Regions from separate parts of the Pseudoalteromonas sp. LC2018020214 genome, predicted to be linked through region 1. Evidence: predicted binding sites of a transcription regulator. Region 1 holds the regulator's gene; the other holds the start of a gene.

Region 1 (16,419 bases):
GGTTATTGACGGAGCATTAGCTGCACGCTTTACTGTGACTCTTGCAAGTTACATGAGCGATATTCGCCAGTTGGTGATGTAACCAGTTTAGTAAAATTGGTATACGCAATAAAATAAATAGAATCAAATCCCAGCCAGTTGTTTTTAGCTGGGATTTTTACCATTTGCAATGATACAATCTTTGTACGAATTGCATCACTTTGTGCGCTGCTCACTCTTTCTGCCTTGCAGAAACATGGCAGTTAAATTTTAGGGCAGTGTCCCGTTCAAACAATTAAGGTAAAAGCATGAGCAACGAATTAAAAACTCAAGTTGTTGTACTAGGCGGTGGTCCTGGTGGTTATTCTGCGGCTTTCCGTGCTGCTGACTTGGGCTTAGAAGTTACATTAGTAGAATCTCGCGAAACATTAGGTGGCGTATGTCTTAATGTTGGTTGTATTCCTTCTAAAGCACTTTTACACGTAGCTAAAGTGATTGATGACGCAGCAGAAATGTCATCTCACGGTGTTACTTTTGGCGCACCAAAAATCGATCTTGACCAAGTTCGTACTTGGAAAGATTCTGTAGTTGGCCAGTTAACTGGTGGACTAGAAGGCATGGCCAAAATGCGTAAAGTGAAAGTTGTATCTGGATACGGCAAATTCACTGGCAGCAATACTTTAGTAGTTGAAGGCGCAGACGGCGCTACAACTATCACGTTTGATAACGCGATTATTGCAGCAGGTTCTAAACCAGTTAACTTACCTTTCATCCCAGAAGATGACCGTGTAATTGATTCAACTGGTGCATTAGAACTTAAAGACGTACCAGAAAAACTACTTGTACTTGGTGGTGGTATTATCGGTCTTGAAATGGGTACGGTTTACCGTGCGCTAGGTTCTGCAATTGATGTTGTAGAATTTGCTGATCAATTAGTACCAGCCGCTGATAAAGACATTATCAAAATTTACCAAAAATATGTAAGCAAAAAATTCAACGTAATGCTTTCAACTAAAGTTGTTGGTGTTGAAGCTAAAGAAGACGGCTTATACGTAACGTTTGAAGGTAAAAACGCACCAGCAGAACCAGTACGTTACGACAAAGTACTTGTTGCAGTTGGCCGTACTCCAAACGGTAACTTACTTGATGCTGAAAAAGCGGGCGTAAACGTTGATGAGCGTGGCTTTATTAATGTTGATAAGCAATTACGTACTAACGTAAGCCACATTTTTGCAATTGGTGACTTAGTTGGCCAGCCTATGCTTGCACATAAAGCGGTTCATGAAGGTCATGTTGCTGCAGAAGTTATTTCTGGTCAGAAGCATTTCTTCGACCCTAAATGTATTCCTTCAATTGCGTACACAGACCCAGAAATCGCTTGGGTAGGTGTTACTGAGAAAGAAGCAAAAGAGCAAGGCTTAAAAGTTGAAACTGCGGTATTCCCGTGGGCAGCATCTGGTCGTGCAATTGCATCTGCTCGTACTGAAGGTTCTACTAAACTTATCTTTGATAAAGAAAGTGGCCGTATAATCGGTGGTGCTATGATCGGTATTAACGCGGGCGAAATGCTTGGCGAAATCGGTTTAGGTATTGAAATGGGTGCTGATGGTGAAGACTTAGCGCTTACAATTCATGCTCACCCAACATTGAACGAATCAATCGGCCTTGCAGCTGAAATTTTTGAAGGTTCAATCACTGATTTACCAAACAAAAAAGCAGCTAAAAAGAAGTAATTTAACTTTTTAGTATTTGCTTGAAAAACCCAACTTCGGTTGGGTTTTTTTATGTCTATTTTTAACTTAGATAAATATAAGATTAAATAACAAGAAGTCGTTACAATGCGCGCTTAATTAATTGAAGGTAAATACAGTGAAAAACTCAGTTCTAGCATTACGCGCTCAACAAATAAGTGAATCTCGTCGAGAGTTTAATGCTCGAGGCGGTAAATTAGATCGCTGTGAACAATGCCTGATTGCTAAGCACTACTGTATTTGTAAAGGTGTTGAGCATGCAGATTGTAAGGCCGCTGTATGCTTACTGATGTATCATAATGAAAGCTTTAAACCTTCTAATACAGGGCGTTTAATTGCTGAAATAGTGCCAGATAACCACGCATTTAGATGGGATAGAACAGATCCTAACCTCGCTCTTTTAGCTTTAATAAATGATTCGCAGTATCAGCCTATGGTCGTCTTTCCTGCTGAAGATGTAGAAGAGGGCAGAGCCATTACAGAAGTGACTATTGAATCAGGTAAAAAGCCGCTATTTATATTCTTAGATGGTACGTGGCGCGAAGCTAAAAAAATGATTCGCAAAAGCCCTTATTTAGATAACTTGCCTGTACTTTCTGTTACTGCTGATAAACTATCTGATTACCGATTACGTGTAGCCCCTCATGCACATCAACTAGGCACTGCTGAAGTGGCTATTATGGTATTAGCACTTGCGGGCGAAATGGATGCATCGACAAAATTAGAGCAGCATTTTATTAAGTTTCGTGATGCGTATTTATTGGGTAAGCGCAACAAGGGCCGACCGCTAGAAGATTAATTTTACGAAGTTAAGCAAATGCTTGCTGATTTTTTAAGTGAGCAAGTGCTTTATTTTGAATAGCTCTGAAGCCTTCTTCAGATGTTAATTGTAAAACAGTATTATACAATTGACTTATACTATTATGCACTTGAATAAACGAGATGCAGTCTTCACCAATCATTTCTTTTGCTTCTTCAACTCGTTTTAAAAAGTAGCAGCTAATGTCTATTTTGCCATTAAATTGAGTCGTTGCAATTGCGTTTGCTATTCTATTAAGTTGATAGCTAAACTCATCAGGTCGAGCACCTTCACCCCACTTGCTAATACGAATGTCGCGTTCTAACTTAATAATTTCCTTAAGTATATTTTTAAACTCACTCATTGGCATATTTAAAAAGTTATAACCTTTGGGGTTAAATAAAGCTTTATACGGATTTTCGTTGGGGGTTTGGCCACTAAATACACCAATTGGTTTTGCTGTACTTGCGTCTGATACTTTACATAAAAAGGCATTACTTTGAGATGTTTTAAAATTCATATCCATTGAGTATTTATGATCCTTGCGTTATTTAGTTATCGGCGCAATTAATAAAAAACTTAGCGAAATTTAAAATATTAATAAAGTATTTTAAGGTCTTAGCATTGATTGGCAGGGATGCGATATATTACTCAGTAAAAATTAGTGATAGTTGCTCAGAGCTTTACTCAACCCAAATTTTAGACAAAGAAAAGCGCGCTCTATCTCTAGGCGCGCTTGCGGAATCTTCTAATTTTCTGCATCCTGCAATTGAACTTAATCAACTCCAATTTTCACTAATCCATGTTTATTACTATATTACTTTTTAGTTCTATGTAATGTAGACCATCCGGGCCTGTATCCTTTAATTCCTAAACATCCTGTAGGGTAAATTAATTACACTTCCTAGTGTATCCTTGTTTTAACCAATCCCTTGTGTTGCCTTAAAGGCCTGTCCATTTATTCCTTCAACATCCTGTTGAACAACTTAGCCTTGTTGTTATCCTTTTCGCATCTTCCTGACGCTGTCCTTTTTACAACATTGCGTTGTGATACTCATCCTGAGCCTGTCCTAAAATCCGTGTTGTCCTGATAACCTAATCATTGGTTGGTTGAGTAAGTAGTCCATTTCCTTTTACTCAATAAGCGTCATTGCTTGGTTGATGCGTAAATTATAGTGCAATAGAGCAACTAAAATAGAGATAAAACTACATTCAATTAGTGTTTTTGCAATAGTAATAAAAATAAATTTAATATAATTCATAGGCTTAACTGTTTTCAGGTTGTTTTTTATCTTGTTTTTTACTCATTAGCTGTCACATCCGTAAGAGATCTCTTACACCGTATTTCCTTTTTGGGCGTTATTTACATATTTACATTTATTTAAAGTGTGCACTTTTAGAATGAGCACGGTAGAATTCGTTGATAATAACAGTTATTTAGGTGGAATAATGAAGAAAGTATTTGCACTTGTTTTAGGGGTAGTTGCATCGGCACCAGTCTTTGCAAACGATGTTGTTAACATCTACTCTTTTCGTCAACCGTTTTTAATTCAGCCAATTTTAGAAGACTTTACAAAGCAAACAGGCATAAAAACCAATGTTGTTTTTGCTAAAAAAGGGCTAATTGAGCGTGTTAAACGCGAAGGCAAGCACAGTAAAGCTGATTTAGTATTAACCTCTAACTTTAGCGCGCTTATTCAATTAGAAGATTTAAAATTAACACAAACTATAAAAAGTGACAGTGTAAATAATAATGTTCCAGCCGCCTTTCGTGACGGTGATGGCCAATGGGTTGCGCTTACTAAGCGAGTGCGTAATGTATATTCATCAAAAGAGCGAGTTGGTGAGTTACCTAAGCTCACTTATGAAGATTTAGCAGACTCTAAATACAAAGGGCAAATTTGTACGCGCTCTGGCAAACATCCATATAATTTAGGTTTAGTGGCTTCTATGATTGCACACCATGGTGAAGCGCAAACTAAAGAGTGGCTTGAAGGTGTTAAGGCTAATTTAGCACGCAAACCTCAAGGTAACGATCGTGCTCAAGTTAAAGCTGTTAAAGAAGGTTTATGTAACTTGGCATTAGGTAATAGTTACTACCTTGGCAAAATGCTAGAAGATAAAGAACAAAAAGGTTGGGCAGAGGCCGTAAATATTAACTTTCCGAATCAAGTTAATCGTGGCTCACATATAAATGTATCGGGTGCGGTTATTACCAAATACGCTAAAAACCCTGAAAATGCATTAAAGCTCATAGAATATATGACCGACAGCAAAGCACAAAACATGTATGCCTCATTAAATATGGAGTATCCAGTTAAGTCGGGTGTTGAATTATCAAGTTTGGTTGCCTCTTGGGGTAGCTTTAAAGAAGACAGCTTGCCACTTGATGAGATTAGTAAATATCGTCCGTTAGCACTTAAGCTAATTGATGAGGTGAAGTTCGATCTTTAATGACTAATAAATTTAAGCTGTCTAAATGGCAGCTCTTTGCGTGGTCGACTGGCTTAATACTATCGGCCCCGTTGTTTTTTCTTCTTTTTGAATCTCTACAAGGTAGCTCTGAGGTGTTTTCTCACCTGTGGGATACCGTGCTTTGGGATTACATAACCAATACCGTATTGTTAATTTTAGGTGTTTGCGTCCTGAGCTGCGCCATAGCTTTGCCGCTTGGGTGGCTAACGGCTTACTGTAGTTTCCCGGGTAAAAAACAGTTTGAATGGGCACTTATGCTGCCCCTTGCTATGCCTACCTATATTATTGCCTATGTATACACTGATTTGTTAGATTATGCGGGCCCGGTGCAAATAGCACTGAGAGAATGGTTTGGCTGGCAATCGCCTAGCGACTATTGGTTTTTTGATATACGTACACTACCCGGCGCCATCGTTATGATTGCCTTGGTGCTTTACCCGTATTTATTTTTAATTTTTAAAACGGCCCTTCGCGAGCAGTCATTCAAATTAGTACAAGCTAGTCAGTTAATGGGGTTATCTCCTTGGCAAAGCTTTTTTAAAGTCAGCTTAGTGCTCTCTCGTGGGGCAATTGTGGCGGCTCTTGCACTTATTAGTATGGAAACCATGGCCGACTTTGCAACAGTGAGTTATTTTGCCGTGAGTACATTAACGACTGCCGTATACGATACGTGGTTTGGTTATTACTCACTTACAGCGGCCGCTAAAATATCGGGTGTGATGTTACTGCTGTTATTTTTAGCATTAATGGCAGAGCGTTTTAGTCGCCGAAACCAAGCGGTATTTGAGCGCCAATCAAGTGTAAATAGTGAATCGCTCTATGTATTAAAAGGAAAGTCTGCTTGGCTCGCAACGGCATTCTGTAGCTTTATTTTACTTATCGCTTTTGTAATTCCTATTGCAGTACTTATAAATTACGCCATTACCTACTTTGATAAAGCATGGGATGTAGAGTTTTTTAGTTACGCTTGGCAAAGTTTAAAAGTGGCAGGGGTTGTAAGTGTTATAACCATTACATTGAGTGTTTTTGTGGTTTTTTATCAGCGTGTGGCAAAGCAAACGTATCCGCTTATTCCTGGGCGTTTAGCAAGCACAGGCTATGCGCTACCAGGAACTGTACTCGCTATTGCGGTTTTGTTACCTCTTACATTGTTAGAGAACACCATTAACACAGCGCTCGAGCCGTATAATTTAGATATTGGCTTACTGCTTACAGGTAGCATTCTTACTATTATTATTGCTTATATTGTTAGGTTTTACGCCATTGCACACGGAGCAATTGAGTCGAGTTTTTTACGTATTAGTCCATCACTTGATATGGCAAGCCAATCAATGGGTAAAAGCCAAGGGCAAACGCTGCGTTTAGTGCATCTACCTTTACTGCGAAGAGGGTTACTCACTGCAGCCCTATTGGTATTTATTGAATGTATGAAAGAGTTGCCAGCTGCGCTATTGCTCAGACCGTTTAATTTTGAAAGCTTAGCTACTCATGTATTTCAGTATGTGAGTGATGAGCAATTAGAGCTTGCTTCAATATCTGCATTATTTATTGTTATTGTTGGATTTATTCCTTTGTATTTTATTAATCGTTCTATGGAGCAGCGTAGTTAAATGAGTAGTTTAATTTTACAAGGCGTGAGCTACCACTATAACGGCACAAAGGTTATTCACGATTTAGATTTAACAGTGGGTAAAGACGAAATTGTTTGCCTACTCGGGGCGAGTGGATGCGGAAAAACAACCACATTAAAGGCGATTGCAGGTTTAATTGAAGCCAAGCAAGGGTCTATTTTTATAGACGGTAAATTAGTGAGTGATGAGCAATCGTTTGTCTCACCCGAGCATCGTAACATCGGCATGATGTTTCAAGATTATGCGTTGTTTCCTCATTTAACGGTGGCAAATAATATCGCATTTGGGCTTGGTAATATGAGCAAAGCTCAAAAGCAGCAACGCGTTGATGAAATGCTTAAGCTTGTGCATTTAATTGGCTGTGCTGACAGGTTTCCACATCAGTTATCGGGTGGCCAACAGCAACGCGTCGCTATCGCTCGTGCATTAGCTTATAAACCTAGTTTATTACTCCTTGATGAGCCTTTTTCAAACATCGACACACAAGTACGCTTTGAATTAATTGCCGATATACGTCGAATTATTAAGGCAACTCAAGTATCTGCTGTGTTTGTTACACACTCAAAAGAAGAGGCGTTTGCGTTTTCAGATACACTTGCCATTATGCATCGCGGTAAAATTGAGCAACAAGGCACGCCTGAGCAGCTTTTTGCATCTCCATGTTCAAAGGAGGTTGCAGAGTTTCTGGGTCAGGGCATATACTTAAGCGCAGAAGTGTTAACCGCAACTGAATATAAAACACCATTTGGTTTAGTCGAATCTTATGTTGAGAGTAAGCATAATGTAAGTGCAGGGCTTATATATGTGCGCCCTCATCAAATAGAATTAGTGGCAGATAACCAAAGTGACAAATTCAGCAAGCGAGCTACAATCATAAGTCGTCGCTTTATTGGTTCGGCGTATGTTTATTCGCTTGTTATTGATGAACAAGAAATTGAAGTTGCTGCACAATATGGCCAGTCATTTGAAAATAATGATCAGGTTATAATAAAAATAAAACCTCACACGGTGAATTTTTTCGAATCGTAATTAATTTGTTATTCGCTGTGTTTTTATCTGTAAAACTAAGGAATAACAATGGCGCAAGCGCAATCAGGGATTTGTGCTGAAGCAAACTTACACGGTTTGCACTTATTTTTTAATGTGTTTGATGGTCAAGATGAATCACTTCGCGCAAAGTTAAAACAAGTAAGCGCTATTGAAGAAGAATTTAGCGATCAATTTTCAGAATCAATGCTCTCTTGTATGGTTGCTATTGGTGCGCAATATTGGCCGCATATCCTCCCTGAATACATCCCAAGCGAATTACAGAGCTTTCCCAATATAAACCATAGCGATCATCAAATGAGCGTACAACCGTGCGATTTATTTGTGCAAATTCGCTCTGACCGCGAAGACGTTAACCATTTATTTGCGCTGCAAATTTTAAAATTATTTGCCCCCGATGTAGAGCTGGTGGAGCAAATTCGTAATTTTCGTTTTTTAGATGGTCGTGATTTTAACGGTTTTATTTATGGTGGCGACACCGCACATGGAAGAAAAAAGCGCGCTACGGCTTTAATCAGCAACCCTGGTAGCTTTGAAGATCAGGGGAGTTATATTCATGTACAGCGTTATAAGCATGACTTAACTATGTGGCAGCACTTATCATTGAGTGAGCAAGAGCAAATAATGGGACGTACGCGTCTTGATAACACGCTAATTACCCCAGCGATCGAAACCAGCCATGCTTCGCGAAGTGAGCTAAAAGACGAACACGGACAACCGCTACTATTAAATCAAAGCATGCCTTATGGCGACGTGTATGAGCAGGGAATGTTATCAATTACATGCGCTTGTACGGGCACCGCATTTGAAAAAGTACTTAATAGTCGTTTAGGGGAAGGGGATTGCTACGACCACTGGCTTGATTTTACTCAAGCCGATATGGGCTCTGCTTTCTTTGCACCTTCAATAGGGTTTTTAAAACAAATTTAATTTGCTATTAAACCGTATCAAATAAAATGCGAACGCGTTCAAGTGTTACATCTATTTCAGATATTTTAGCAGGAGCGATAAAAATAGTGTCATCGCCGGCAATAGTTCCTAGTACGCCATCTGCTTTACCTAATGAATCTAATAAACGTGCAATAAGCTGAGCAGCACCTGGGCTGGTACGAATGATGATCATCATTTCGTTGTGCATAATGTCGATTACTAATTGGCGTAATGGGCTTTTAGCCGTAGGTACACCCATTTCAGCAGGTAAGCAGTAAACCATTTCTTGTTTGGCATTACGTGTGCGTACAGCGCCAAATTTACTTAACATGCGTGATACTTTACTTTGGCTTATATTGTCAAAACCTTGATCTTTTAACGCATCAACTATTTCGCCTTGAGAGCCAAAATTTTCTTCTTTTAATAGTGATTTAAATGCTTTTACCAGTGCTTCTTGTTTATCTTGTGGTTGCATAGTCTTTATTCGTTTTTGTTATTTATGCCGCAAATTCTACACAAAAATGAATAATTATGCAGCAGTTGTTTAGTTAACTTGCCAGTTTGATGCGTTAAATCACATAAGTTTACGACTATGGTCGAAAATATACTTGAAATAGACAGGATAAATTTGTTTTTAGTCGCTAATTTCATTATCTTAAGAGCCACAAATGTTTCCTACCTCAAATTACGGAGAATTCCAATGAAAGTTGCTGTATTAGGTGCTGCAGGCGGTATCGGCCAAGCGTTGTCTTTATTATTAAAAACAGGCTTACCAGCTGGCTCTGAATTATCACTTTATGATGTTGCACCAGTAGTACCAGGTGTTGCGGTTGACCTTTCTCACATCCCAACAGATGTTAAAGTTGCAGGCTTTGGCGCAGACGATTTAAATAAAGCGCTTGAAGGTTCTGACATCGTTCTTATCCCAGCGGGTATGCCACGTAAACCAGGTATGGATCGTGCTGATTTATTCAATGTAAATGCTGGCATCATCAAAACTTTAGCAGAAGGCATTGTTGCCAGCTGCCCTAAAGCGTTAGTAGGTATTATTACTAACCCAGTAAATGGCACAGTTCCAATTGTTGCTGAAGTATTCAAAAAAGCAGGTACTTACGACGCTAAACGCGTATTCGGTATTACTACGCTTGACGTTATTCGTTCAGAAGCATTTGTTGCTGAACTTAAAGGCGTAGACGTAGCAACTGTAAAAGTACCAGTAATTGGTGGTCACTCAGGCACAACGATTCTGCCTCTACTTTCTCAAGTTGAAGGTGTTTCTTTCACTGATGAAGAAGTTGCTGCACTTACTCCACGTATCCAAAATGCGGGTACTGAAGTTGTAAATGCTAAAGCAGGCGGTGGTTCAGCTACGCTATCTATGGGTGCTGCTGCAGCTCGTTTTTGTATGTCTTTAGTTAAAGGCCTACAAGGTGAAGAAGTTGTAGATTACGCTTACGTTGCTGTTGAAAATGGCGATGCAGAGTACTTTGCACATCCAGTACGTTTAGGTAAAAACGGCGTAGAAGAAATTCTTTCTTACGGCGAACTAAGCGCATTTGAAACAAAAGCAAAAAATGACATGCTTGAAACTCTGAAAAAAGACATCAAAGAAGGTGTTGATTTCATGGCGTAATAGCCGGTTTAAGCAACAAAAAAGCCTGCATTTGCAGGCTTTTTTATTGCTCAGAATTAATGTCACACTGTGTAACTAGTTAAAACTAGTGGTCGCGGTCAACCGCAATACGGGCAAGGCTTATAAGTGCTTGCTTATAGTCAGACTCAGCTAAAAAGTCTAAACAGGCAATGGCTTTTTCGGCCTCAAGCTCTGCTTTTTGCATTGTAAACTCAAGCGCATTAGTTTGTTTTAGTGCAGTTAAAATTTCTTCTAAATGCTCCATACCATTACTGTGCTCTATTGCATCACGAATGAGCTGCGTTTGCTGCTCGCTACCATGTTGCATAGCATAAATAAGCGGAAGGGTTGGTTTGCCTTCAGCTAAATCATCGCCAATGTTTTTACCTAGCTGCTCAGCATCTGCATTGTAATCGAGTACGTCATCTACTAGTTGAAACGCAGTACCTAAATGCATGCCGTATAGGTTTAGTGCATCAAGTGTCGCTTGGTCTTGCTCTGTGATAATGGCAGCAAGGCCTGTAGCTGCTTCAAATAATTTAGCTGTTTTAGAGTAAATAACCTGCATATAGCTGGCTTCAGTCGTATCTGGGTCATTGCAGTTCATCAGCTGCAATACTTCACCTTCAGCAATAATGTTTGTTGCATCGGCAAGTACTTGCATAATCTGCATTTTTCCAAGGCCAACCATAAGCTGAAATGAGCGAGTGTAAATAAAGTCACCAACCAATACGCTAGCAGCATTACCAAATTCAGCATTTGCTGTAGGCGTGCCACGTCGTAAGTTTGATTCATCTACAACATCATCATGCAATAGCGTTGCTGTATGGATAAACTCAACAATTGTTGCAAGTGTTATGTGATCTTTACCCTGATAACCGAGCGCTTTTGCTGCTAAAATAGCCAGCATTGGACGAACGCGTTTGCCGCCACTGCTAACTATATATAAACCAAGCTGATTAACTAACGCCACATCTGAGCGCATTTGCGCATGTATAAGTTGATTGACGTCATTCATATCGCTTTCGATTAACGCCTGGATAGCTTTTATATCCATTGATCTCCGAGCCAATTTTTATGTGTGAACGGCGCAGATTGTACAACAAAAAATGCACTAGCTCGATATTTTGTGACGATTGATTGAAAAAACACTATTAAAGTACTTAATTTAGACTGAATTAGCCAAGATAACTGATTAATTGATAATCAATATACAGTTTATGGTGTGCTTAGATATTGAGCTGTGAGGGTCATATTTGAGTACATTAATTTATTTCGGTTAAGAGTTAAAAAGCGCTTGGCAAAAGGGCCAATTAATATAAAATGGGGTAAATATTGAATTGCTCTCAAAGCAGCTACTTTTTATTCATTTTAATTACAAAATAGGCTTGCTAGTTATTTCGCGTTAGCGTAAACTTCGCGCCCTATCGAAGAATATTTTAGTTGCGCCGATTTGAGGGTGCACAGACGGAGTTAATTATGTACGCGGTTTTCCAAAGTGGTGGTAAACAGCATCGTGTGACTGAAGGTCAAACGATTCGTCTTGAAAAATTAGACGTTGAAACTGGTGCGGCAGTAGAATTTGATTCAGTACTTTTAGTTGCTGATGGTGAGAAAATCGAGATCGGTGTACCGTTCGTAAACGGTGGCAAGATAACAGCTGAGGTTGTTTCACATGGTCGCGGTGAGAAGATTAAGGTTGTTAAATTTAGACGCCGTAAGCATTCTCGTAAGCAAATGGGCCATCGTCAATGGTTCACTGAAGTTAAAATCACTAGCATTAGCGCTTAATTAGAGGTACTTAGAAATGGCACATAAAAAAGCAGCTGGTAGTACTCGTAACGGTCGCGATTCAGAAAGCAAACGCCTAGGTGTTAAGCGTTTTGGTGGCGAATCAGTTCTAGCGGGTAGCATCATTGTTCGTCAGCGTGGAACTCGTTTCCACCCTGGTACTAACGTAGGTATCGGTAAAGACCACACTATCTTCGCAAAAGCAGATGGTAAAGTTCAGTTTGAACAAAAAGGTCCTTTAAACCGTAAATACGTAACTATCGTAACTGAGTAATCAGTAAGGTAGTTAAAAACCCCGCCTTTGCGGGGTTTTTTGTTTTGTAGTCAACCAATATATACCCAAGCCTGCATTTGTGCTGGCTTGGGTATATAATAGAGTTATTAAACAAGCCAATCCCTAAAGTGAGTAATCATGAAGTTTGTAGATGAAGTAGAAATTCGCGCAGAAGCTGGAGACGGTGGCAGCGGCATCGTGTCTTTCCGTCGTGAAAAATATGTTCCAGATGGTGGACCAGACGGCGGTGACGGTGGAGACGGTGGTAGTGTTTATCTACAAGCTGATGAAAACTTAAATACCTTAATTGATTATCAGTTTGAGCGCTTCCATAGAGCTGAACGTGGTACTAACGGTCGTAGCCGTAACTGTACAGGCCGAAAAGCTGATGACTTATTTGTTATGGTGCCTGTAGGCACGCGCATCATGGATGTTGATACCCAAGAGGGGCTTGGCGATTTAACGCAACATGGTCAACGAATTTTGGTTGCAAAAGGTGGTTTCCACGGCTTGGGGAATGCGCGTTTTAAATCAAGTACTAACCGAGCACCTCGTCAAAAAACATTAGGCACACCAGGTGAAGTACGTAACTTAAAATTAGAGTTACTATTATTAGCTGATGTTGGCTTACTTGGATTGCCAAATGCCGGTAAATCTACGTTTATCCGCAGTGTATCTGCAGCAAGACCAAAAGTAGCTGATTACCCATTCACGACGCTTATTCCTAATTTAGGTGTGGTACGTCCTGAAGCAAATAAATCATTTGTTATAGCCGATATTCCGGGTCTAATTGAAGGTGCATCTGATGGCGCAGGCCTAGGTATTCGCTTTTTGAAACATTTAGAGCGTTGTCGTGTGTTATTACACATCATTGATGTAATGCCGGTAGATGGTTCAAACCCTGTTGATAATGCGTTTTCGATTATTAACGAGCTGCACCAATACAGCCCTAAATTAGCTGAGAAGCCACGCTGGTTAGTATTTAATAAAATAGATTTATTACCAGAGGATGAAGCAAAAGCGTTATGCGAATCGATTGCAGAAGAGCTGGGCGAAACTGAAAATATCTATCACATTTCAGCAATTAATAAACTTAACACTCAACCATTAATCCACAACATAATGACACTACTTGATAGCATGCCTAAAGAGAAGTTTGTACAAGTGGAAGATGAAGAAGTTGAGTTTAAGTGGGATACCTATCATGAAAAAGCCACTAAAGGTAAGGGAAATGATGATGATTGGGATGACTGGGATGAAGATGATTACGACGTAGAAGTTGTCTACGAGCGTTAATTAAATAGAATTTACTAAAAAGGAGCTTATGCTCCTTTTTCTTTGTTTAAGAATAAAGTACTAGGTTTTTATTATGATAATTTCAATGATTGCAGCAATGGCAAATAACCGTGTAATTGGTCTAGATAATAAAATGCCATGGCATTTACCTGCAGATCTTCAGCATTTTAAAAAGGTCACTACGGGTAAGCCTGTGATCATGGGTCGTAAAACTTTTGAGTCTATAGGCCGTCCATTACCTGGGCGCCGTAATATTATTATTACTCGAAACAGCGAATATACTGCACAGGGTATTGAAGTAGTAACTACGCCAGATGCCGCATTAGAACTCGTTACTACTGCTGAAGAAGTAATGATTATTGGTGGTGGTAATATCTATGAGCAATTTTTACCAAAAGCAGAACGCCTGTATCTAACTTTTATTGATTTAGATGTAAAAGGCGATACACAGTTTCCAGATTACAATAAAGTTGCTAATTGGTACGTGAAAGAAGAGCAAGAAAACCATCCGGATGACAAGAATTTATCTAGTTATAAATTCGTAACTTTATATAAAGAACGTTAACATTATTGCGTAAATTTTGATAGATTGATATAATATTCGATAGTCTATATAAGAACAAAGTATTATAAAGGGTTTGTCATGTTTAAATTACCAAAGCTAGTTGCACTTACTGCCGTTGTAGCTGTTAGTTCGTTTTCGTATACAGCACCTGTAAATGCTGAAGATCAATTAGCAGTATCTATTTGTGAATATATTGCGGCAGACGATAAAAACCGATTACGCAGCAAGCTTAAAAGCTCTCGTGTAAAAATTCGTAATATTTATGATGCAGTACAATGTAATGGTAATAACTTATTACGTCATGCTGTTGCTAGTAATGCAGTAGATACTGGTGAGTATATAGTTAAAAACTTATCAAAAAGTGCGTTAACAGATGGTGCTGATATTGCTTGGGCTGAAGGTAATTTTGCCAGCTCACCACTTATTGCAGTAATTAAAGATCGTGCAGGTCTTTAATTATAAAAAGGTTTTGCAACTCTACCTTTAGTTAGAAATTTATTGGTCTGGGTTTGTTATTTATAGCAAACCCAGGCTTTTTTCGTTTAGCTAATGTAATCTCACCCCACAACAAAATCATTAATAAGTTCACTATTTACCTATCTATTTTATATTCCTAAAGTGTAGAGTCTTCACTTTAAAAGCAGCTTCAAATTTACTTCTTCAAAAGAGGTAACTTTATTCAGCTGGTATCTATTTTGTATCTGCTAGTTTATTTACAAACTTAATCACTAAGGACAGATATGAAAGCTGTAATTCCAGTAGCTGGCTTAGGGACGAGAATGCTCCCTATGACAAAAGCTATCCCAAAAGAAATGCTCCCAATAGTCGATAAGCCTCTAATTCAATATATTGTCAGCGAATGTGTGTCCGCTGGTATTAAAGATATTGTATTAGTTACGCATAGCTCTAAAAATGCAATCGAAAACCACTTTGATACAAGTTATGAATTAGAAGCGACTCTTGAGAAGCGTGTTAAACGAGCTTTATTAGATGAAATTCGCTCTATTTGTCCAAATGATGTAACTATTATGAGTGTACGCCAAGGTGAAGCTAAAGGGCTAGGGCATGCTATTTTATGCGCAAAACCAATAGTTGGTGATAACAACTTTGTTGTGCTCCTGCCTGATGTGATACTTGATGCCTATACTGCGGACCAAGAAACTGAAAACTTAGCGGCCATGATTAAACGCTTTAAAGAAACTCAAGCAAGCCAAATAATGCTTGAGCCGGTAGCTAAAGAAGACGTTAGTAAATATGGTATTGCTGATATAAACGGTGTTGAGTTAATGCCAGGTAAAAGTGCTGCAATTAAAGCAATGGTTGAAAAACCTGATGCAGATTTAGCGCCTTCTAATCTAGCTGTTGTAGGGCGATATGTACTGAGTAAGAATATTTGGCCTCTACTTGCAAAAACGTCTGTAGGTGCTGGCGGTGAAATACAACTTACAGATTCTATTGACGCATTAATGGCACAAGAAACCGTTGAAGCATTTCATATGAGTGGTCGCTCTCACGATTGTGGAGATAAGTTAGGCTACTTAAAAGCAATTGTTGAGTACAGTCTGCGAGATGAAAAGCTAGGTAATGATTTTTCAAGTTTTATAAATGATTTGAATTTACCTTAATACAGCGCGTATTCTTCGTTCTATGGTAGGCTGTTTTGAGCTACTAAGTTAGCCGTACTTTTTATACATAGTAGTAGGCTACGTAGTACGATTGTTACTTATTCTGTATTAATCTTTTCAAGGAATTACCATGATTGAGCAAGGCCAAGAATTACCAGCAGTGACGTTAACGCAATTAACTGACGACGGTATGCAATCTCTTACAAATAAAGAATTGTTTGAAGGTAAAAAAGTCGTGTTATTTGCAGTACCTGGTGCGTTTACACCAACGTGTTCAAATGCCCATTTACCTGAATTTATTACCCTTGCTGATAAAATTAAAGCAAAAGGTGTTGATGCTATTTACTGTGTATCCGTTAATGATGCATTTGTTATGAAAGCATGGGGTGACTCACAAAACGCGCAAGAAATTACAATGCTTGGGGATGGCGATGGAAGTTTCACTAAATCGTTAGGGCTTGATAAAGATACTGCTAGTTTTGGTGGTATACGTTCAACGCGTTACGCTATGATTATTGAAAATGCGCTAGTAACAGGTTTATTTGTAGAACAAGACAAAGAGTTTGTTGTAAGCCGCGCAGAATCAGTACTAGAGAAGCTATAACAGTAATAAAGTGTAGATT
Region 2 (16,419 bases), 1.4 Mb from region 1:
TGAAAAAGTAGGTATACTGTTAAGTCCATTTATTAGAAGTTCAATAAACGTTAAATCGCTCTATGTTATTAATATAGGTACAATTATTTGAGTTACTACTGTTTAGCTCTTGTTATGTATGTGTTATTTGCCATTTTATTGGCAAGTTACTTTAAACTATTACAAAGCAAAAAGTATGCCCTAAATTATAGCTAAAAAGAAACACCATGTGTATTTATTGATTGTGACGCTAGATTTTTAAGCAGGCAAGAGTTTGTTGCTAAGTAAATGCCTGAAATGGCAAAATAAGCGCTTAATAGTAAGAATTTTTTTAATTAAAGAATAGTAGGTAAAGTTATCAATGGCTAAAGCGGCAAAAGTAGAATTTGTTTGTACCGAATGTGGCATGAACTATCAACGTTGGCAGGGTCAATGTCGCTGCGGTGCGTGGAACACATTAGCGGAATTTAAGCCTTCAGCAGGGCACAGTAAAAAAGCATCAATACGAGCGAACGTTGGTGGTTATGCTGGTGGTGTTGGTGGTGGCTCTAAAAAAATCAATGATATTGCTACATCAGAGGCTGAAAAGCAGCTAACTGAAATCGGCGAGCTTGATCGCGTACTAAGCGGCGGGGTGACTACTGGCTCTGTTAATATAATTTCGGGCGATCCGGGGGCGGGTAAGACAACTTTGCTATCTGACTTAGTGGCGAGAATGTCACAACGGATGCCGTCACTTTACTGTACGGCAGAAGAATCTTTATCGCAGTTTAAAAACAGGGTAAATCGTTTAAAGTTAAACTATAACCCGGACGAGCTTTATTTACTTTCTGAAACGAGCGTTGAAACCATCATCGAAGAGCTCGAGAGAAATAAAATTAAGTTTGCTGTTATTGACTCTATTCAAGCTGTTGTAACCGATACGGCAAATGGTAGCCCAGGTTCGCCTTCGCAAGTAAAAAGCGCCGCCCAAGCATTAACTCAGTACTGTAAGCAAAATGATGTAACCATGTTCATTATTGCTCACGTAAATAAAAATAACGAAATAGCAGGCCCTCAAACACTTGTACATATTGTTGATGCGCTTTTACACATAGATACCAACGATGGGCAAATACGAACCCTTAGGGCAAATAAAAACCGCTTTGGTGATATTGATACTGTTGGCATTTTTAAAATGTGTGAACGTGGAATGTTAAGCGTTGATAATCCAAGTGAAATATTTTTATCGGGTTCAACTACCGACTCACCTGGCTCTACTATTACCTGTATTCGTAAAGGGAATCGTAATTTATTGCTTGAGATTCAATGTTTAACTACCGAAACAGAAGCTGAATTTCCGCAGCGTGTTTGTGTTGGTTTAAATATGAATCGTATAAAAATGCTGACCGGTATATTACGTAAGCATACTAAAACTAAAATATTTCACGATACGTTTTTTAATATTGTGGGTGGTTTAAGAATTGATGAGACAGAAACCTGCATCGATTTAGCATTAGTAACCGCGTTACTTAGCAGTTTAAACGAATTTGTTGTACCTCGTACCACGTGTATTATGGGAGAACTTAGCTTAAACGGCGATGTACGCCCAATAGACAGTGGTGTACCGCGTGTTAAAGAGGCTGCACAACATGGTTTTACAGAAATATATATTCCATTTCGCAATTACCATAAATCGATGGAAGGGCTAGGCGCTAAAATTACCCCTGTAAAAACCGTACATGAGTTATTTAGTTTGATTAATTAACACTTATCGGTGATGTTCTTCAGTGTTACTCTTAAGTTGAGACACTTTATAGAAAGAATTAAATAAGGAAATGACATGAAAAAATTAGTTATAGTTGCAGCTCTTGTGGCCGCAGGCGTGGGTGGTGTTAGTTACGCAAACTACGTAGCAACTCAAGAAGTGCGTGCAGAAGTAGATAAGCAACTTGCTTTAGTAAGCGAGCAAACTGGCGCTACATTTAAATACGCTGGTTTATCGGCAAGTGTTATTTCAAAGAGTGTAGAAATAACAAACATGGAAGTAATAAGCCCTGAAGGTGACAATGTTGCTAATATTCAAAGCATTGAAATAACTGGTTACGAGCCGGATAAAATATCACCACATACATCATTTGATGTAAAAAGCTTTCAGTTTGATAAAAGCTTCGTATCAAAATTACCAGCTGATACAAACGAAATGTTAGCGTCGGCAAGTTACGACTTACATTCATCACTTGATTACGATGAAGAGTCTGGCAATAGTGATGTAGTAGTTAAGCTTGATGCAAAAGACATTGTTAGTTTTAATATGGATATGGGTTTAGCTAATTCAAAAGCGTTAATGGATGCTTCATTAGCTATTAGCAAGGCGCAGCAAGAAGCGGGTGATCAACCGCTGACGTATGAACAAGAATTACAGCAGCAAACACTTGTTATGCAAGCAATGAGTAAATTAGAGCCGCGTAATGTTAGCTTTGCCTTAAATAACCAAGGTAAATTAAAAGATTTACTATCAAGCGAGCTTGAAAAGCAAGGTATGACGCTTGAGCAAATGGGAATGACGCTAGAGCAACAGTTACAACAAGCTCCTGTAACTGAAGATATTGCAGAGGCTTTAACCAGCTTTGCGAAAGGTTTAAATTCATTCAGTGTGTCTGCAAAGCTACCTGAAGGTAAAACTATGATGGAAATTAACCAACAAGTTATGATGCTAGTAGGGCAACCTGAAGAACTAGTTAAGTTTATTAACTTAGAAGTTAAAGGTGATTAGGCCTTAGTTCTGTATTAATAAAGGCGCCAATTGGCGCCTTTATTGTAATCTTATTAGTTAAAGCAATTTGCTTTTATAAGATCAGTGATTATTTGTTGTGATGGTTTTATTTTTTCCATCGCTAAAAATTCATCAGGCTGGTGTGCTTGGTTAATTGAGCCTGGGCCCATTACAATCGTTTCACAACCGAGTTGCTGGATAAACGGCGCTTCAGTGCAGTAATTTACCGCGACCGCTTTTTGCCCCGCTATTTTTTCAGCCATTTTTACTAAAGCACTGTCGGTGCTCCCACTAAATGCCGGTATTGGTTCATGTAAATCAATAACGCTCACCGCATTTGGGTATTGCTGATTTATCTCTTTCGTTGCATCGAGTACTAATGCTTGTAGTTCTTGTACACTTAAACCTGGTAATGGGCGCATATCTATATGCATTTCACAGCAACCACAAATTCTATTCGCGTTATCGCCGCCATGAATATTACCTAAGTTTAATGTTGGATAAGGGATTTCGAAGTGGTTTATTGAATACTTATGCTTTAATTGTTCTTTTAAGATCATCAATTTTGTAATCACTTTATGCATTACTTCAATGGCGTTAAGACCACGTTCGGGATCGGAGCTATGCCCAGAGCGACCAACTACTCTTATTGCTGTACTCATATGGCCTTTGTGCATAAATACTGGCGTCATATCAGTAGGTTCGCCTATTATACAACGCGCAGGTTTTAAATTAGGGTGCTTACATATTTGTTGTGCACCAGCCATCGTTGTTTCTTCGTCGGCGGTGGCAAGGATTAAAATAGGCTGAGTTTGCTGCTTTTCATCAAGTTCACTAATCGCTTGTAATACAAAAGCAAAAAAGCCTTTCATATCAATACTTCCTAGCCCATACAATTTGTTATCGAGTTCGGTAAGTTTAAATGGATTATGGTTCCAACGACTGTCATCAAAAGGCACTGTGTCGGTATGACCAGCTAGCATTAATCCGCCATCACCTTCTCCGCGTTTTGCTAATAAATTATAGCGCCCTTTACCTCCTTCTAATTCTATAATTTCACACGTAAAACCGATTGTTTCGCACCAACTGGCTAGGAGTTCAATTACGTTTTTATTGCTCATACACAGGTTGTCTTCAATCGCACTAATAGAAGGGGCTGCAATCAATTGTTGGTACATGGAAATAAACGAAGGCAAAGGCATAAAAAAATCCAAAATTATTATTCAATTTAATTGCATAACAATATAAAAGTATTTATGATGAATATCAATTCACTTTTTAAGCATAAATATATTAAAAGTAACGCCATGAAAATAATGCGACGATAATCAAAATTCATTAATAAAAAAGACTTAATTAGCGTCTAAGCTAGTTTAAGCGAACATTATAGATAAGTAGTAATTAATTTTAAGATAACGAGTAACAAATGAATGTAGTGATTATTGGCGCAAGCGGATACAGCGGCGCAGAGTTAGCAAGTTTAGTTGCTAAGCATCCAAACTTAACTTTAACAGGCTGTTATGTATCTGAGGGTAGCTTAGATAAAAATAAATTGCTAAGTGATTTATACCCAGAGCACCTTGGCTTACTAGACTGCCCTTTACTTCCTCTTAGCGTATCAGCTTTTGATGACATTCAAAGTGATGCTGATTACGTATGCTTATGTACCGATCACAAAGTAAGTGTTGATTTAGCGCCGCAATTTTTAGCTATGGGTAAAAAGGTATTTGATTTATCTGGTGGCTATCGTTTAGCAAACAATGACGACTACGTTACTTACTATGGTTTTGAGCATCAACATCCAGAGCTTTTAAATGAAGCGGCTTACGGTCTAGCTGAGTGGAACCATGATGCTATCGCTAATGCAAAGCTAATTGCTGTTGCAGGTTGTTACCCAACAGCAGCGCTTAATGCGTTAAAACCGCTTAAGCAAGCAGGCTTATTGAGCAGCGAAAGTATTATTATTAATGCGGTTTCGGGCGTTACAGGCGCAGGGCGTAAAGCCAGTGTAGGAACGCATTTTTGTGAAGTGTCGCTTGCACCTTATGGTTTGTTTAACCATCGCCACGGCCCTGAAATTGAACAACACCTTGGCCACAAAGTGTTGTTTACACCGCACTTAGGTAATTTTCCGCGCGGTATTTTAGAAACTATTTATGTACAGCTTAAGCCAGACGTTACCAAGGAAAACGTTGCATCGGCTTATCAAGTACTTTCGAGCGAGCCATTAATTCGTTTATTAGGCGATAAAGTACCTTCAATTAAAGGTGTAGCTAAGCAGCCATTTGTTGATATTGGCTGGCAGCAACAAGGAACGCAGTTAATTGTGATGTCTGCTATTGATAACTTATTAAAAGGCGCTGCTGGACAAGCTTTGCAGTGTATTAATATTTCTATGAATTTAGATCATACCACTGGTTTAAAAGGAGCGTTTTAAATGAGTAAAAAAACGTGGGTAATTAAACTAGGTGGTGCAGTCCTTAATACAGAAAATGCAGCAAAAGCGTTGTTTGATGTATTAAGTGAGCAAACAAATGATGAATTTGTCATTGTACATGGCGGTGGCGCTTTAGTTGATACATGGTTAAAACAAGCGGGTTTTGCCAGTGCTAAACACCAAGGATTACGTATTAGCCCAGCAGAGCAAATGCCTTATATAGTGGGTGCACTCGCAGGTTGCGCTAATAAACAATTAATGACTCAAGCTATTAGTGCTGGGCACAAGCCTGTGGGCTTAAGCCTTTTTGAGGCAGGTGTTACTGCCACTCAAAAGCTAAAAGCGCTTTGCTTAGTGGGTAAATGTAAAAGCAACGACGATTCTATTGTTAATGATTTACTTAAAATCGGTCGCCTACCGATTGTTAGCTCTATAGGCTTTGATGAGCAAGGGCTTTGGTACAACGTAAATGCAGATGAAGCAGCAGCGGCTATTGCTAGTAACTTAAATGCTGAGCTTATTTTTATGACGGATGTTGAAGCAGTGCTTGACGAAAATAAACAGCCGTTACATCAACTTGACACAAAACACATTGATACTTTAATTACAAATGGAGTAATTGTGGGCGGGATGGAGGTCAAAGTTAAGACCAGCCTTCACGCTGCCCAACATTTACGACGCGGTGTGTATATTTCCAGCTGGCAAAAGCCAGAAAATTTAACTGCTCTGCTACAAGGCGAGCATGTCGGAACTAAGATTACACCATAGGTTTATTATGTTTGAGAATTTTTTAACGGGTTTAGAGTTAGACCAAGAAGGCGCACTTAATTTATTAAAGTTAGCGCAAGATATAAAAGCAAAACCAGAAAAATACAGCAACGTATTAGCGGGAAAATCAATCGTAACATTGTTTGAAAAACAAAGTTTACGTACTCGCTTATCGTTTGATATAGGTATTAACCGCCTTGGTGGCCATGCAGTTTATTTAGATCAGCAAAATGGCGCTATGGGGGCACGTGAATCAATTAAAGATTTCGCACTTAATATTTCTACTTGGGCTGATGGTATTGTTGCACGCGTAAATCAGCACAGCACATTAACTACATTAGGTGAATACGCATCAGTACCGGTAGTAAATAGTTTGTGTGATTTATACCACCCATGCCAAGCTCTTGCTGATTTTTTAACGCTTCAAGAAGTTCACGGCGATGTGAGCGAGCTTAAAGTGGCTTACTTAGGTGAGGGCAACAATGTAACTCATTCATTAATGCTTTTAGCGGCAACGCTTGGCACTGATTTTGTTGCTGTAACGCCAAAAGGCAGCTCGCCTGATTCGCAAATCCTTAAAAAGGCAGAGCAAATAGCGGCAATGAATGGCGCATCAGTGATGGTAAGTGACCGTGTTGAAGCGGCTGTGGGTGCAAACGTTGTATATGCAGATACTTGGGTATCAATGGGTGATACAACACCGCTTGAGCAAGTTAAAGAAAAATATATGCCTTATCAATTAAATCAGGCATTGCTAGATCAAACAGGTGCAACTACGGTATTACATTGCCAACCGGCACACCGTGAATTTGAAATTACCTCTGAGGTAATGGATGGTCCAGCATCGAAAATTATTCAACAAGCAGAGAATCGCATGCACGCGCAAAATGCTTTGCTAGTTACATTACTAAATCCAAATTTTGTTAAGGAACACCTATGAGTTCAATTAAAAAAGTCGTTTTAGCCTATTCAGGTGGTCTTGATACATCGGCTATCGTGCCATGGTTAAAAGAAAACTACGGTTGTGAAGTTGTTGCGTTTGTAGCGGATGTAGGCCAAGGCGCAGAAGAACTTGAAGGCGTAGAAGCTAAAGCAATCGCTTCAGGTGCTTCAGAATGTTACGTAGTTGATTTAAAAGATGAAATGGTAAGTGATTACATTTACCCAACACTTAAAACGGGCTCAATTTACGAAGGTACTTATTTACTAGGTACGTCTATGGCGCGTCCTATTATTGCTAAAGCACAAGTTGAAATTGCACGTAAAGTAGGTGCTGATGCACTTTCTCATGGTTGTACTGGTAAAGGTAATGACCAAGTTCGTTTTGAATCATGTTTTGCAGCCCTTGCTCCAGATTTAAAAGTAATTGCGCCATGGCGTGAGTGGGACTTATCGAGTCGTGAATCATTACTTGATTACTTAGCAGAGCGTGACATTCCGTGTTCAGCATCTGCTACAAAAATTTATAGCCGTGATGCTAACGCTTGGCATATTTCGCACGAAGGTGGTGAGCTTGAAGATCCATGGTGTCAACCAACTGAGCAAGTATGGACTTGGACTAACTCTCCAGAGCAAGCACCAGATAAATCAGAACTAGTAACTTTAAAAGTTGTTGAAGGCGAAGTGGTTGCTGTAAATGGCGAAGAACTTAAACCATATGACTGTTTAGTTAAATTAAACGATATTGCATCGCCTCATGGCGTTGGACGTGTTGATATTGTAGAAAACCGTTTAGTAGGTATGAAGTCACGCGGTTGTTATGAAACACCAGGTGGCACAGTAATTATGGCTGCGCTTCAAGCCATTGACGAGCTAGTGCTTGATAAAGCAAGCCGTAAATGGAAAGAAGTACTAGGTGGTGAATTTTCACATTTAGTGTACGACGGACGTTGGTTTACACCACTTAAAGATTCTATATTAGCCGGTGCAGAAGCACTTTCTAAAGTGGCAACAGGTGAAGTGGTACTTAAGCTATATAAAGGTCAAGTAACTGCGGTTCAAAAGCAATCACCAAATAGCTTATACAGCGAAGCATTTGCTACATTTGGCGAAGATGATGTATATGACCAGTCACACGCTGAAGGCTTTATTCGTTTATTCTCGCTTTCAAGCAGAATTTCAGCATTGGCTAAAAAGTAAATTATTTATAGCCCCTTATAAAAGGGGCACTACAGGGTTTGGAGAGATTTCATGGCATTATGGGGCGGACGTTTTTCTACGGGTCCAGATGAGGCGTTTAAGCAATTTAACGACTCTCTTCCCTTTGACTACCAGTTAGCAGAGCAAGATATTATTGGCTCTGTGGCATGGGCTGGTGCACTTGAACAGGTAAATGTACTTTCAAGTGATGAGCATACAAAATTAGTTGCTGCATTAAATGAGCTACTTGAAGAAGTTAAAGCTGATCCACAATCAGTTGCTACTTCAGGTGCAGAAGACATTCATTCACATGTTGAAGCTGCTCTAATTGAAAAAGTAGGTGATTTAGCTAAAAAATTACATACAGGCCGAAGCCGTAATGACCAAGTTGCCACCGATTTTAGACTATGGTGCCGTGATACAGCCGATCATTTACTAGATGCCATTGCACAGCTAAAAGGCGAGTTTGTAGCGCTTGCAGAGCGAGAGCTTGGCACAATATTACCAGGTTACACGCATTTACAGCGCGCACAACCAGTATTGTTTAGCCACTGGTGTATGGCGTATGTAGAAATGCTAGAGCGCGATGAAAGCCGCCTGCAAGATGCTAAAGCGCGCATGAATTTTTGCCCATTAGGCAGTGGTGCATTAGCAGGTACAGCTTATCCGATTGATCGCCAAGCATTAGCCCACGGATTAGGTTTTACAGCGGCTACAAAAAATAGCCTTGATGGCGTATCTGATCGTGACTTCGTGTTAGATCTTTTAAGTTGTGCGTCTATTTCGATGATTCACTTATCTCGTATGTCTGAAGATCTGATTTTTTATAATTCGGGTGAAGCCGGATTTATAGAGCTTGCTGATAACGTCACGTCAGGCTCATCGCTCATGCCTCAGAAAAAAAATCCTGATGCACTCGAGCTTATTCGCGGTAAAACCGGACGTGTATTTGGTGCATTTAGCGCTATGATGATGACATTAAAGGCACTGCCACTTGCATACAATAAAGATATGCAAGAAGACAAAGAAGGCCTGTTTGACGCTATGCCAACATGGCTTGCATGTATTCATATGGCGCAAGCATGTATTAAAGGCGTAAAAGTAAATGGCGATAAAACGTTAGCAGCGGCAAAAGGCGGCCACGCTAATGCCACCGAGCTTGCTGATTACTTAGTTGCTAAAGGTGTGCCATTCAGAGAAGGGCATCACATTGTGGGTGTACTTGTACAGCTTGCGATTAGCGAAGGTAAAACGCTTGAGGAGCTATCACTTGAGCAGTACAAATCAGTAAACACTGTATTTGAAGACGATGTTTACCCAGTACTTGAAATTGATGCGTGTATAAAAGCGCGTCAAGCGCTTGGTGGGACGTCTATTGAGCAAGTAACTAATGCTGTTAAAGAAGCCAAAAAAAAACAGCAAATAACGGTACGTGATGCAAATTTAGATGATGTAGAGGCAATAGCCACACTTATACAGCACTGGGCAACGGTAGGCGAAAACCTACCTCGTGCAAAAAGCGATATGGTGCACTCTATTAACGAGTTTGCAGTTACTGAAATAAATGGAAAAGTGTCAGGTTGTGCATCGTTATACATTTACGATACCGGCCTTGCTGAAATACGCTCATTGGGTATAGACCCAAAAAGTAAAGTGACGGGGCAGGGTAGACAGCTTGTAGAGCACCTACTTGCTAAAGCCAAAAAATTGGCACTTAACCGAGTTATTGTATTGACCCGTGTACCCGATTTTTTTGAACAGCAACGTTTTACTTTTTGTAGCAAAGACTCTTTGCCTGAAAAAGTAATGAAAGATTGTGAACTTTGCCTTCGTAAAGAAAATTGTGACGAAGTAGCAATGGAATATATTTTGAAGCTAAGTACACGTGCGGAGATCCCGTGTAAATACGTAGCTTAAACTCCCTGGATACAAAAAACGTACGGTTATCCCTGTGCGTTTTTTTATATTTGCAGTAAACTGGTCGGAGTTGTTTAGTTTGATTATATTTTTTGAGTGAATTTTAATGCGTCAAAAAAAGTTGGCACATTGGTTGCTTTGTATAAGATAGATAGCAAAATAGCTATCACTGCTTAAAACAGGTAATGCATTTATCTACATAATAATGTGGTTAAAAGTTTCACCAAATATAATTAAAACTTTTATAAGGATCAATAACATGCAAGTTTCAGCTAATAGCCAATTACAAATGCAAGCATACAACAAAACACAACAATTAAAGCCTGCAATGGAACAAACTGCTAGCCCTAAAACCCTACAATCTGATACAGTGAGTTTCTCTCAAGAGGCGATGACTGCTGCGAGTACTGATTTACAGCGTGGTGGAATTATAGTTCCTATAAAACCTAAATAATAAAAGGTTATGAATGTTTTTAACTGAGTTCTTTGGCTTTTTCTCTCTATCGGCCTTTACTATGTGGGGGTTTTTGATGGCCTTCTTTTTTAACGTATTTATTTACTCGATAGGCCTAAAAAGAGAAACAACACTATTACTCAGTTCTTTTATTATGATGGTTTCTTATACTGTATCAGACTATTTTTTTAATTGGTTGTCACTTAAAAGCACTGTTTATCTTGACTGGGCTCTTTATGATTATGCCACGGTTACTGCTTTGTTTCTAGCATACAAACTATTAAAGAAAACATCACCGTCTATGATGTATATAACTTCAGGACTAATAATAAATTCAATTTTTAGTTTGCTGATGTACGGTGATATATTTATAAATGAAACTAATGAACCCTGGTTCTTCTGGGATGTTTATACATTCACAGTTAATATCGTTGACTTTATTATGATTGTTGCATTAATAGTAGATCGAGATTTCCTAGGTCTTCATAAGTTAAAAAACAAAACCCTTAGCTACTTCAAATCAAACGATACCCACAAAGTAATCTAGTTTTAATGTACGTTACTGAACCCCTAATGGTTTATGTACAAGCCTTCACTCAGTGGGGCTTTTTAATGGCCTTCCTGTATTGTTTGACCTCTACGATAAATAAAGAAAATAAGTCTCCTGTTTATTTATCTGCGCTTATGCTCTGCTCATATATTTCTAGTGGTTATATAAACTTATTAGAAGGTTTATATTTAAACTCGATGCTCTACGATTTTGTTACTATTTTAGCTTTATTAATTTTAGAGTACTTTAAAGTACTTCACCGCTCTATGGCTTTTCACTTCATCATCTTTGCGTTAATAATAAATGCTGTGCTTACCTTAATATTACATTACGATCTATACGTCTTGTATAACTATGAGCCTTGGTGGTATTGGAGTGTTTATTCTATTGGTGTAAATATGTTCGATGTTTTAATGATTTTGTCACTAGTATTCAACAAAAGTCTCAAAAATAATGGATAATATTCTAGTTAATCCAGCAATTTCTTTTTACATAGGTGCATTTGTACAGTGGGGCTTTTTAATGGCTTTTTTGTACTCATTAGTTATAAGTATTAACAAACCTCGAAAAGAAGCTGTATGGTTATCATTTGTTATGTCAATTTCTTACTCCTCAAGCCTGTTTATAGATATACAACACATATCGTATCTTCAGCTCTTTTTGTTTGATATAACAACTATTTTCGCCATTATTATTTTAAGGTTGTTCATTATTGAAAATCTTATATCGATCTACTTGTTGTTAGGGTTGATTATAAACTCATCATTATTTCTTGGTATGTATATAGATGTGTCAGTTTTTAATAATTACGAACCTTGGTGGTTTTGGTTTTTTTATTCAATTGTTATTAATTTAGCCGACTTTATGATGCTAGCTATATTTTTTATAAACAAAGATTTTTTAGCTTTAGCTGCAATTAAAATATGGTTCCACAATAGTATTATGAAAAGGAATAATAGTGGTAGCTGACATACTTTGGGCACTGGTAGATTTAGGATATAACGTAGCAATACTATTTACATGGTTCTTCCTAATCGCATTTTTATATAACCTATCAGCGAGTATTAATAAAAATGATAAAAGTAGAGCGCATCTTTCATTTATAATGATGGTTTCATATATATCTAGTCTTTTTATGGATCCACTGATTGAAAATCCTCACCTAAATTACTTCTATTATGATCTTGCTACTATTAGCGCCCTGATACTTTGGCGATTTATATATAAAAAATTAGTACCAATTGCTTTTGACTATTTAATTGTAGGGCTTTTTATTAATGCATGTTTATTTTTAGGTATGCATTACGATATTGAAATTGCAGGTACTCTTTACTATTGGTGGTTTTGGACAGTTTATATTTTTGGAATGTATTTTGTCGACTTTACAATGGCATTGGTATTAATCATCAATAAGGATGTTTTAGGCTTGAACAAGCTTTTAAGGTGTGTTGGAAGGTTAAGTTTAGATCGCTGAGGCAGTAAAGCTCAACTTAAAAGAAGAGTGATTTTGTGCATTTTTTTATGATGCCGTTATATGTTAAGCGGTACAATAACGTTTTATATAGTGTTGGGGTGAGATGATTGAGCTACTTTTAAATACAAATATCTCTTTTTATATAGGTGCTTTTGTACAGTGGGGCTTTTTGATGGCTTTTCTATATTCTTTAGTAAGCTCTATAAATAACGCAGATAAAAGCATTGTTTGGCTATCTTTCATCATGGCACTTTCTTACTCTTCTAGTATTTTTATTGATATGGATTCGATAACTTACTTCGATTTTTTCTTATTCGATAGTATTACTCTATTTGTTATTATTTTATCTGGTTTTTTTATAAAAATTAGCGGTGTATACATTTATTTATTATTTGGTTTAGGTATAAACACTTTATTATTTTTTGCAATGTATATAGATAATGATGTTATGCACCATTATGAATTTTGGTGGTTCTGGTGGGTGTACATAGTAGGTATAAATTTTACAGATTTGACCATGGTTTTAGTTTTCTTTATAGGTAAAGATGTTTTAAAACTTGCTTGGTTAGAAGGAAAGCTAAATAAAGTGTTTAATAAAAGGGCCTATTAGTAATGGATTTCAGTGCTAACAGGCCTTATTTATTATTAACTGGCACCACAGCCCAGTTTAGTTTTTAGAGCTTCGACAATTACAGGATCTACAAACTCGCTTACATCACCATTGTGACGTGCTACTTCTTTAACGAGCGTTGATGAAATAAATGAATTTCGCTCTGCGGGTGTTAAAAATACACTTTCTAAATCAGGATTCAGGCGGCGGTTCATGTTAGCTAATTGAAATTCATAGTCAAAATCAGATACAGCCCTAATACCACGAATAAGCACATTAGCATTGTGATCGCGCGCAAGGTCAGCCAATAAGCCAGAAAAACCAATGACCTTAACATTATCTAAGTGACTTAAAATAGAGTTTGCAAGTTCAACACGTTCTTCAAGGTTAAAACAGGGTTTTTTACTTGGGTTGTTCGCAACCGCAACTAATACGGTATCAAACATTTTAGCTGCACGTTGAATAAGATCTGTATGACCATTGGTTAGTGGATCAAAGGTGCCCGGGTAAATTGCAATAACTTTCATAATGTTCACTATTTATGATTTTAGCGCTAGTTTAACAGTGTTTATGCCACAAAGCAGCCTAGCTAATAAAGCATATAAACACTTACTTTCTTTGAACAGGTCAGTCCAAGGTTTGAGTGTTTTAATGATTCATATTTGTTTATACTGTTTACCTCTTTTGAGTGTAATGTAGCCTATAGATAATTTGAGTATTAGCATATGAATACCAAGGATAAAATAATACACACCAGTATTTTGTTGTTTAACGAAAATGGTGAGCGTGCAATAACGACAAATCATATTGCATCAAACTTAGGGATGAGCCCGGGTAATCTTTATTATCATTTTAAAAATAAAGAAGACATTATCCGTCATATTTTTGCGTTGTATCGCGATCATTTAAATACTCACTTTAAACCTATTAATAAAGATGATGATGCATTTAATCATTTAACGGCTTATTTAGATTCGTTATTTGAATTGATGTGGCGTTACCATTTTTTTTACGACAATCTTGGCGATATACTCGCCAGAGACACTGAGCTAAAACAAGCTTACATTGATTTTCAGTTAGAATTATTAGAGCAAGTTCGTAAAATTATTCTAGGTCTTCGCGATAGTGAAATGATTGCTATTGATGAGCAAGATGTCATTGATTTAGCCCATACACTAAAGTTAACTGTTAGCTTTTGGACGCCTTATATTAAGGCTCGTAGGCCAAGCGGTACCCTTGCTGAGCAAGATATATATCACGGTATTTTAAAAGTACTTACATTATTTAGAGCGTACAGTACCGATAAAAGTATTGATAAAATGAACCTATTACGCGAAAAATACACTGAATTAGCACAACAAGCCCCAACTGTTGTTTAGCCGTTGTCCTTTGGCTGTTTCCTAGACGCTGAATTTTTTGCTATAATCGCGCGCCAAATGCCTGGGAGCGCGAATTCCCGCAGTCTAAGAGTGAACTATGCTTAAATTTATCGTCAAACTACATCCTGAAATAGCCATCAAAAGCCGTTCGGTCCGTAAACGCTTTACTAAAGTGTTAGAAAATAACATTAAAATTGTATTGCGACGTCTTGACGAAAAAGTACAAGTAAGAAATAACTGGGATAATATTTCAGTTGTTACAAAGCTTGAAGATGCACAAGTTCGCCTTGATTTTATCGACAGCCTTAAACGCATACCTGGTATCGTTCAGTTTATTGAAGTAACTGAAACGCAATTTGAAACTCTCGATGATATCTATCAAAAAACAATAGCGTTAGTGGGTCACACAATTGTGGGTAAAACTTTTTGTGTGCGTGCTAAGCGTATAGGCCAACACGACTTTACCTCGACTGATTTAGAGCGTTATGTTGGTGGTGGGCTAAATCAACATATTGAAGGCGCAAGCGTTAAGCTTAGCCGTCCAGAAGTGACAATACGCTTAGAAGTAAAAGACGATAAAGCTTACATTGTTTCGCAAACGCATTTTGGTATGGCGGGCTTTCCACTACCAACGCAAGAAGACGTGCTTTCGCTTATGTCGGGTGGTTTTGACTCTGGCGTAGCAAGTTACCAAATGATTCGTAAAGGCGCACGTACGCACTTTTTATTCTTTAATCTAGGTGGCGCAGCGCACGAGATTGGTGTTAAGCAAGCGAGCTATTTTTTATGGAAAAAATACAGCTCAACACATAAAGTGAAATTTATAACGGTTGATTTTGAACCTGTTGTTGCTGAAATTTTAGAAAACGTTGAAAACAGCCAAATGGGTGTTGTGCTTAAACGTATGATGATGCGAGCAGGAAGTGTAGTGGCTGAAAAGTTAAACATTCAGGCGCTTGTCACTGGTGAAAGTATTGGCCAAGTATCTAGTCAAACATTAGCGAACTTAAGCGTGATTGACCGCGTTACCGAAACGCTTATTTTACGCCCGCTAATTCAAAATGATAAACAAGAAATTATTAATCTTGCTCGCCAAATTGGTACAGCTGAAATGGCTGAAACGATGCCTGAATATTGTGGTGTTATTTCTAAAAAGCCGACAGTTAAAGCCAAAATTGAAGTAATAGAAGCCGAAGAAGAAAAGTTCGATTTTGATGTGCTAGATACCGTAGTAAATAACGCGCGCATAATGGATGTACGCGATATTGACGTAGAAGCCAAGCAAGAGCTAAAAGAGGCTGAGTCGGTTGCTGATTTACCTGCAGGCTCTGTAGTAATTGATATTCGCTCACCAGAAGAAGAAGAAGCTGCACCGCTTGCAATCGATGGTGTTGAAGTGGTGCATTTGCCGTTCTTCCGTTTAGCTACTAAGTTTGGTGATTTACCAAAAGACACTGACTACTATTTATATTGTGACAGAGGCGTAATGAGCCAACTACAGGCACTTATGCTACACGAACAGGGCTTCGAAACTGTAAAAGTTTATCGCCCGTAAAGTTAAAAGCTTATATAAGCGTGGTTTATACCACGCTTTTTTTTGCCTGAATTTTGACTAACAACTCATCGTTGTAAGGCGTTGGAATACCGTGAAATTTACCTTGTTGGCTAATATAGCCACATATAGCTGATATTTCAGTTTCTCTATTGTGAGTTATATCTTGCTGCATTGATGAGTAATTATTTGCGGTTAACTCCATTATTTTATAAGCGGTATTGAGAGCTTTAATTAATGGGATATTAAGCCCTTGAGCCTTTGCAATATTGCATGCTTCAGTGAGTGCATTAAAAATTATTGTATTGTACTTAGGTGCACGTAATTCGCCATTTTTTACATTACTTAAAGCGCTTAATGGATTAATGGCAATGTTGACGAGTAGCTTTTCAAAACGAAGCTGCT

Evidence for each region. Region 1 encodes ArgR, which controls arginine synthesis, uptake and breakdown. Its sites were predicted from a motif close to ANTGAATANNTATTCANT; they were not measured.
Region 2: the regulator ArgR is predicted to act here: its motif matches at 3,993-4,010, upstream of argC (N-acetyl-gamma-glutamyl-phosphate reductase).

The regions. Positions count from the first base shown of each region.
Region 1 covers NZ_CP066804.1:3,204,615-3,221,033, reverse strand. The annotation lists gene aceF (pyruvate dehydrogenase complex dihydrolipoyllysine-residue acetyltransferase) at 1-82, shown strand, start outside; gene lpdA (dihydrolipoyl dehydrogenase) at 288-1,712, shown strand; gene JG479_RS14320 (tRNA-uridine aminocarboxypropyltransferase) at 1,849-2,529, shown strand; gene JG479_RS14315 (hypothetical protein) at 2,540-3,055, opposite strand; gene JG479_RS20200 (hypothetical protein) at 3,663-3,791, opposite strand; gene JG479_RS14310 (Fe(3+) ABC transporter substrate-binding protein) at 3,979-4,983, shown strand; gene JG479_RS14305 (ABC transporter permease) at 4,983-6,614, shown strand; gene JG479_RS14300 (ABC transporter ATP-binding protein) at 6,615-7,664, shown strand; gene JG479_RS14295 (Dyp-type peroxidase) at 7,713-8,612, shown strand; gene argR (transcriptional regulator ArgR) at 8,620-9,087, opposite strand; gene mdh (malate dehydrogenase) at 9,313-10,245, shown strand; gene ispB (octaprenyl diphosphate synthase) at 10,331-11,302, opposite strand; gene rplU (50S ribosomal protein L21) at 11,725-12,036, shown strand; gene rpmA (50S ribosomal protein L27) at 12,053-12,310, shown strand; gene cgtA (Obg family GTPase CgtA) at 12,449-13,606, shown strand; gene folA (type 3 dihydrofolate reductase) at 13,680-14,171, shown strand; gene JG479_RS14255 (DUF3718 domain-containing protein) at 14,250-14,627, shown strand; gene galU (UTP--glucose-1-phosphate uridylyltransferase GalU) at 14,912-15,796, shown strand; gene JG479_RS14245 (peroxiredoxin) at 15,927-16,400, shown strand.
Region 2 covers NZ_CP066804.1:904,685-921,103, forward strand. The annotation lists gene radA (DNA repair protein RadA) at 341-1,726, shown strand; gene JG479_RS03960 (hypothetical protein) at 1,802-2,734, shown strand; gene argE (acetylornithine deacetylase) at 2,788-3,936, opposite strand; gene argC (N-acetyl-gamma-glutamyl-phosphate reductase) at 4,161-5,171, shown strand; gene argB (acetylglutamate kinase) at 5,172-5,939, shown strand; gene JG479_RS03980 (ornithine carbamoyltransferase) at 5,947-6,879, shown strand; gene JG479_RS03985 (argininosuccinate synthase) at 6,876-8,078, shown strand; gene argH (argininosuccinate lyase) at 8,130-9,995, shown strand; gene JG479_RS03995 (hypothetical protein) at 10,255-10,449, shown strand; gene JG479_RS04000 (hypothetical protein) at 10,463-10,996, shown strand; gene JG479_RS04005 (hypothetical protein) at 11,958-12,473, shown strand; gene JG479_RS04010 (hypothetical protein) at 12,577-13,083, shown strand; gene coaD (pantetheine-phosphate adenylyltransferase) at 13,119-13,610, opposite strand; gene JG479_RS04020 (TetR/AcrR family transcriptional regulator) at 13,809-14,462, shown strand; gene thiI (tRNA uracil 4-sulfurtransferase ThiI) at 14,560-16,017, shown strand; gene JG479_RS04030 (ketopantoate reductase family protein) at 16,043-16,419, opposite strand, start outside.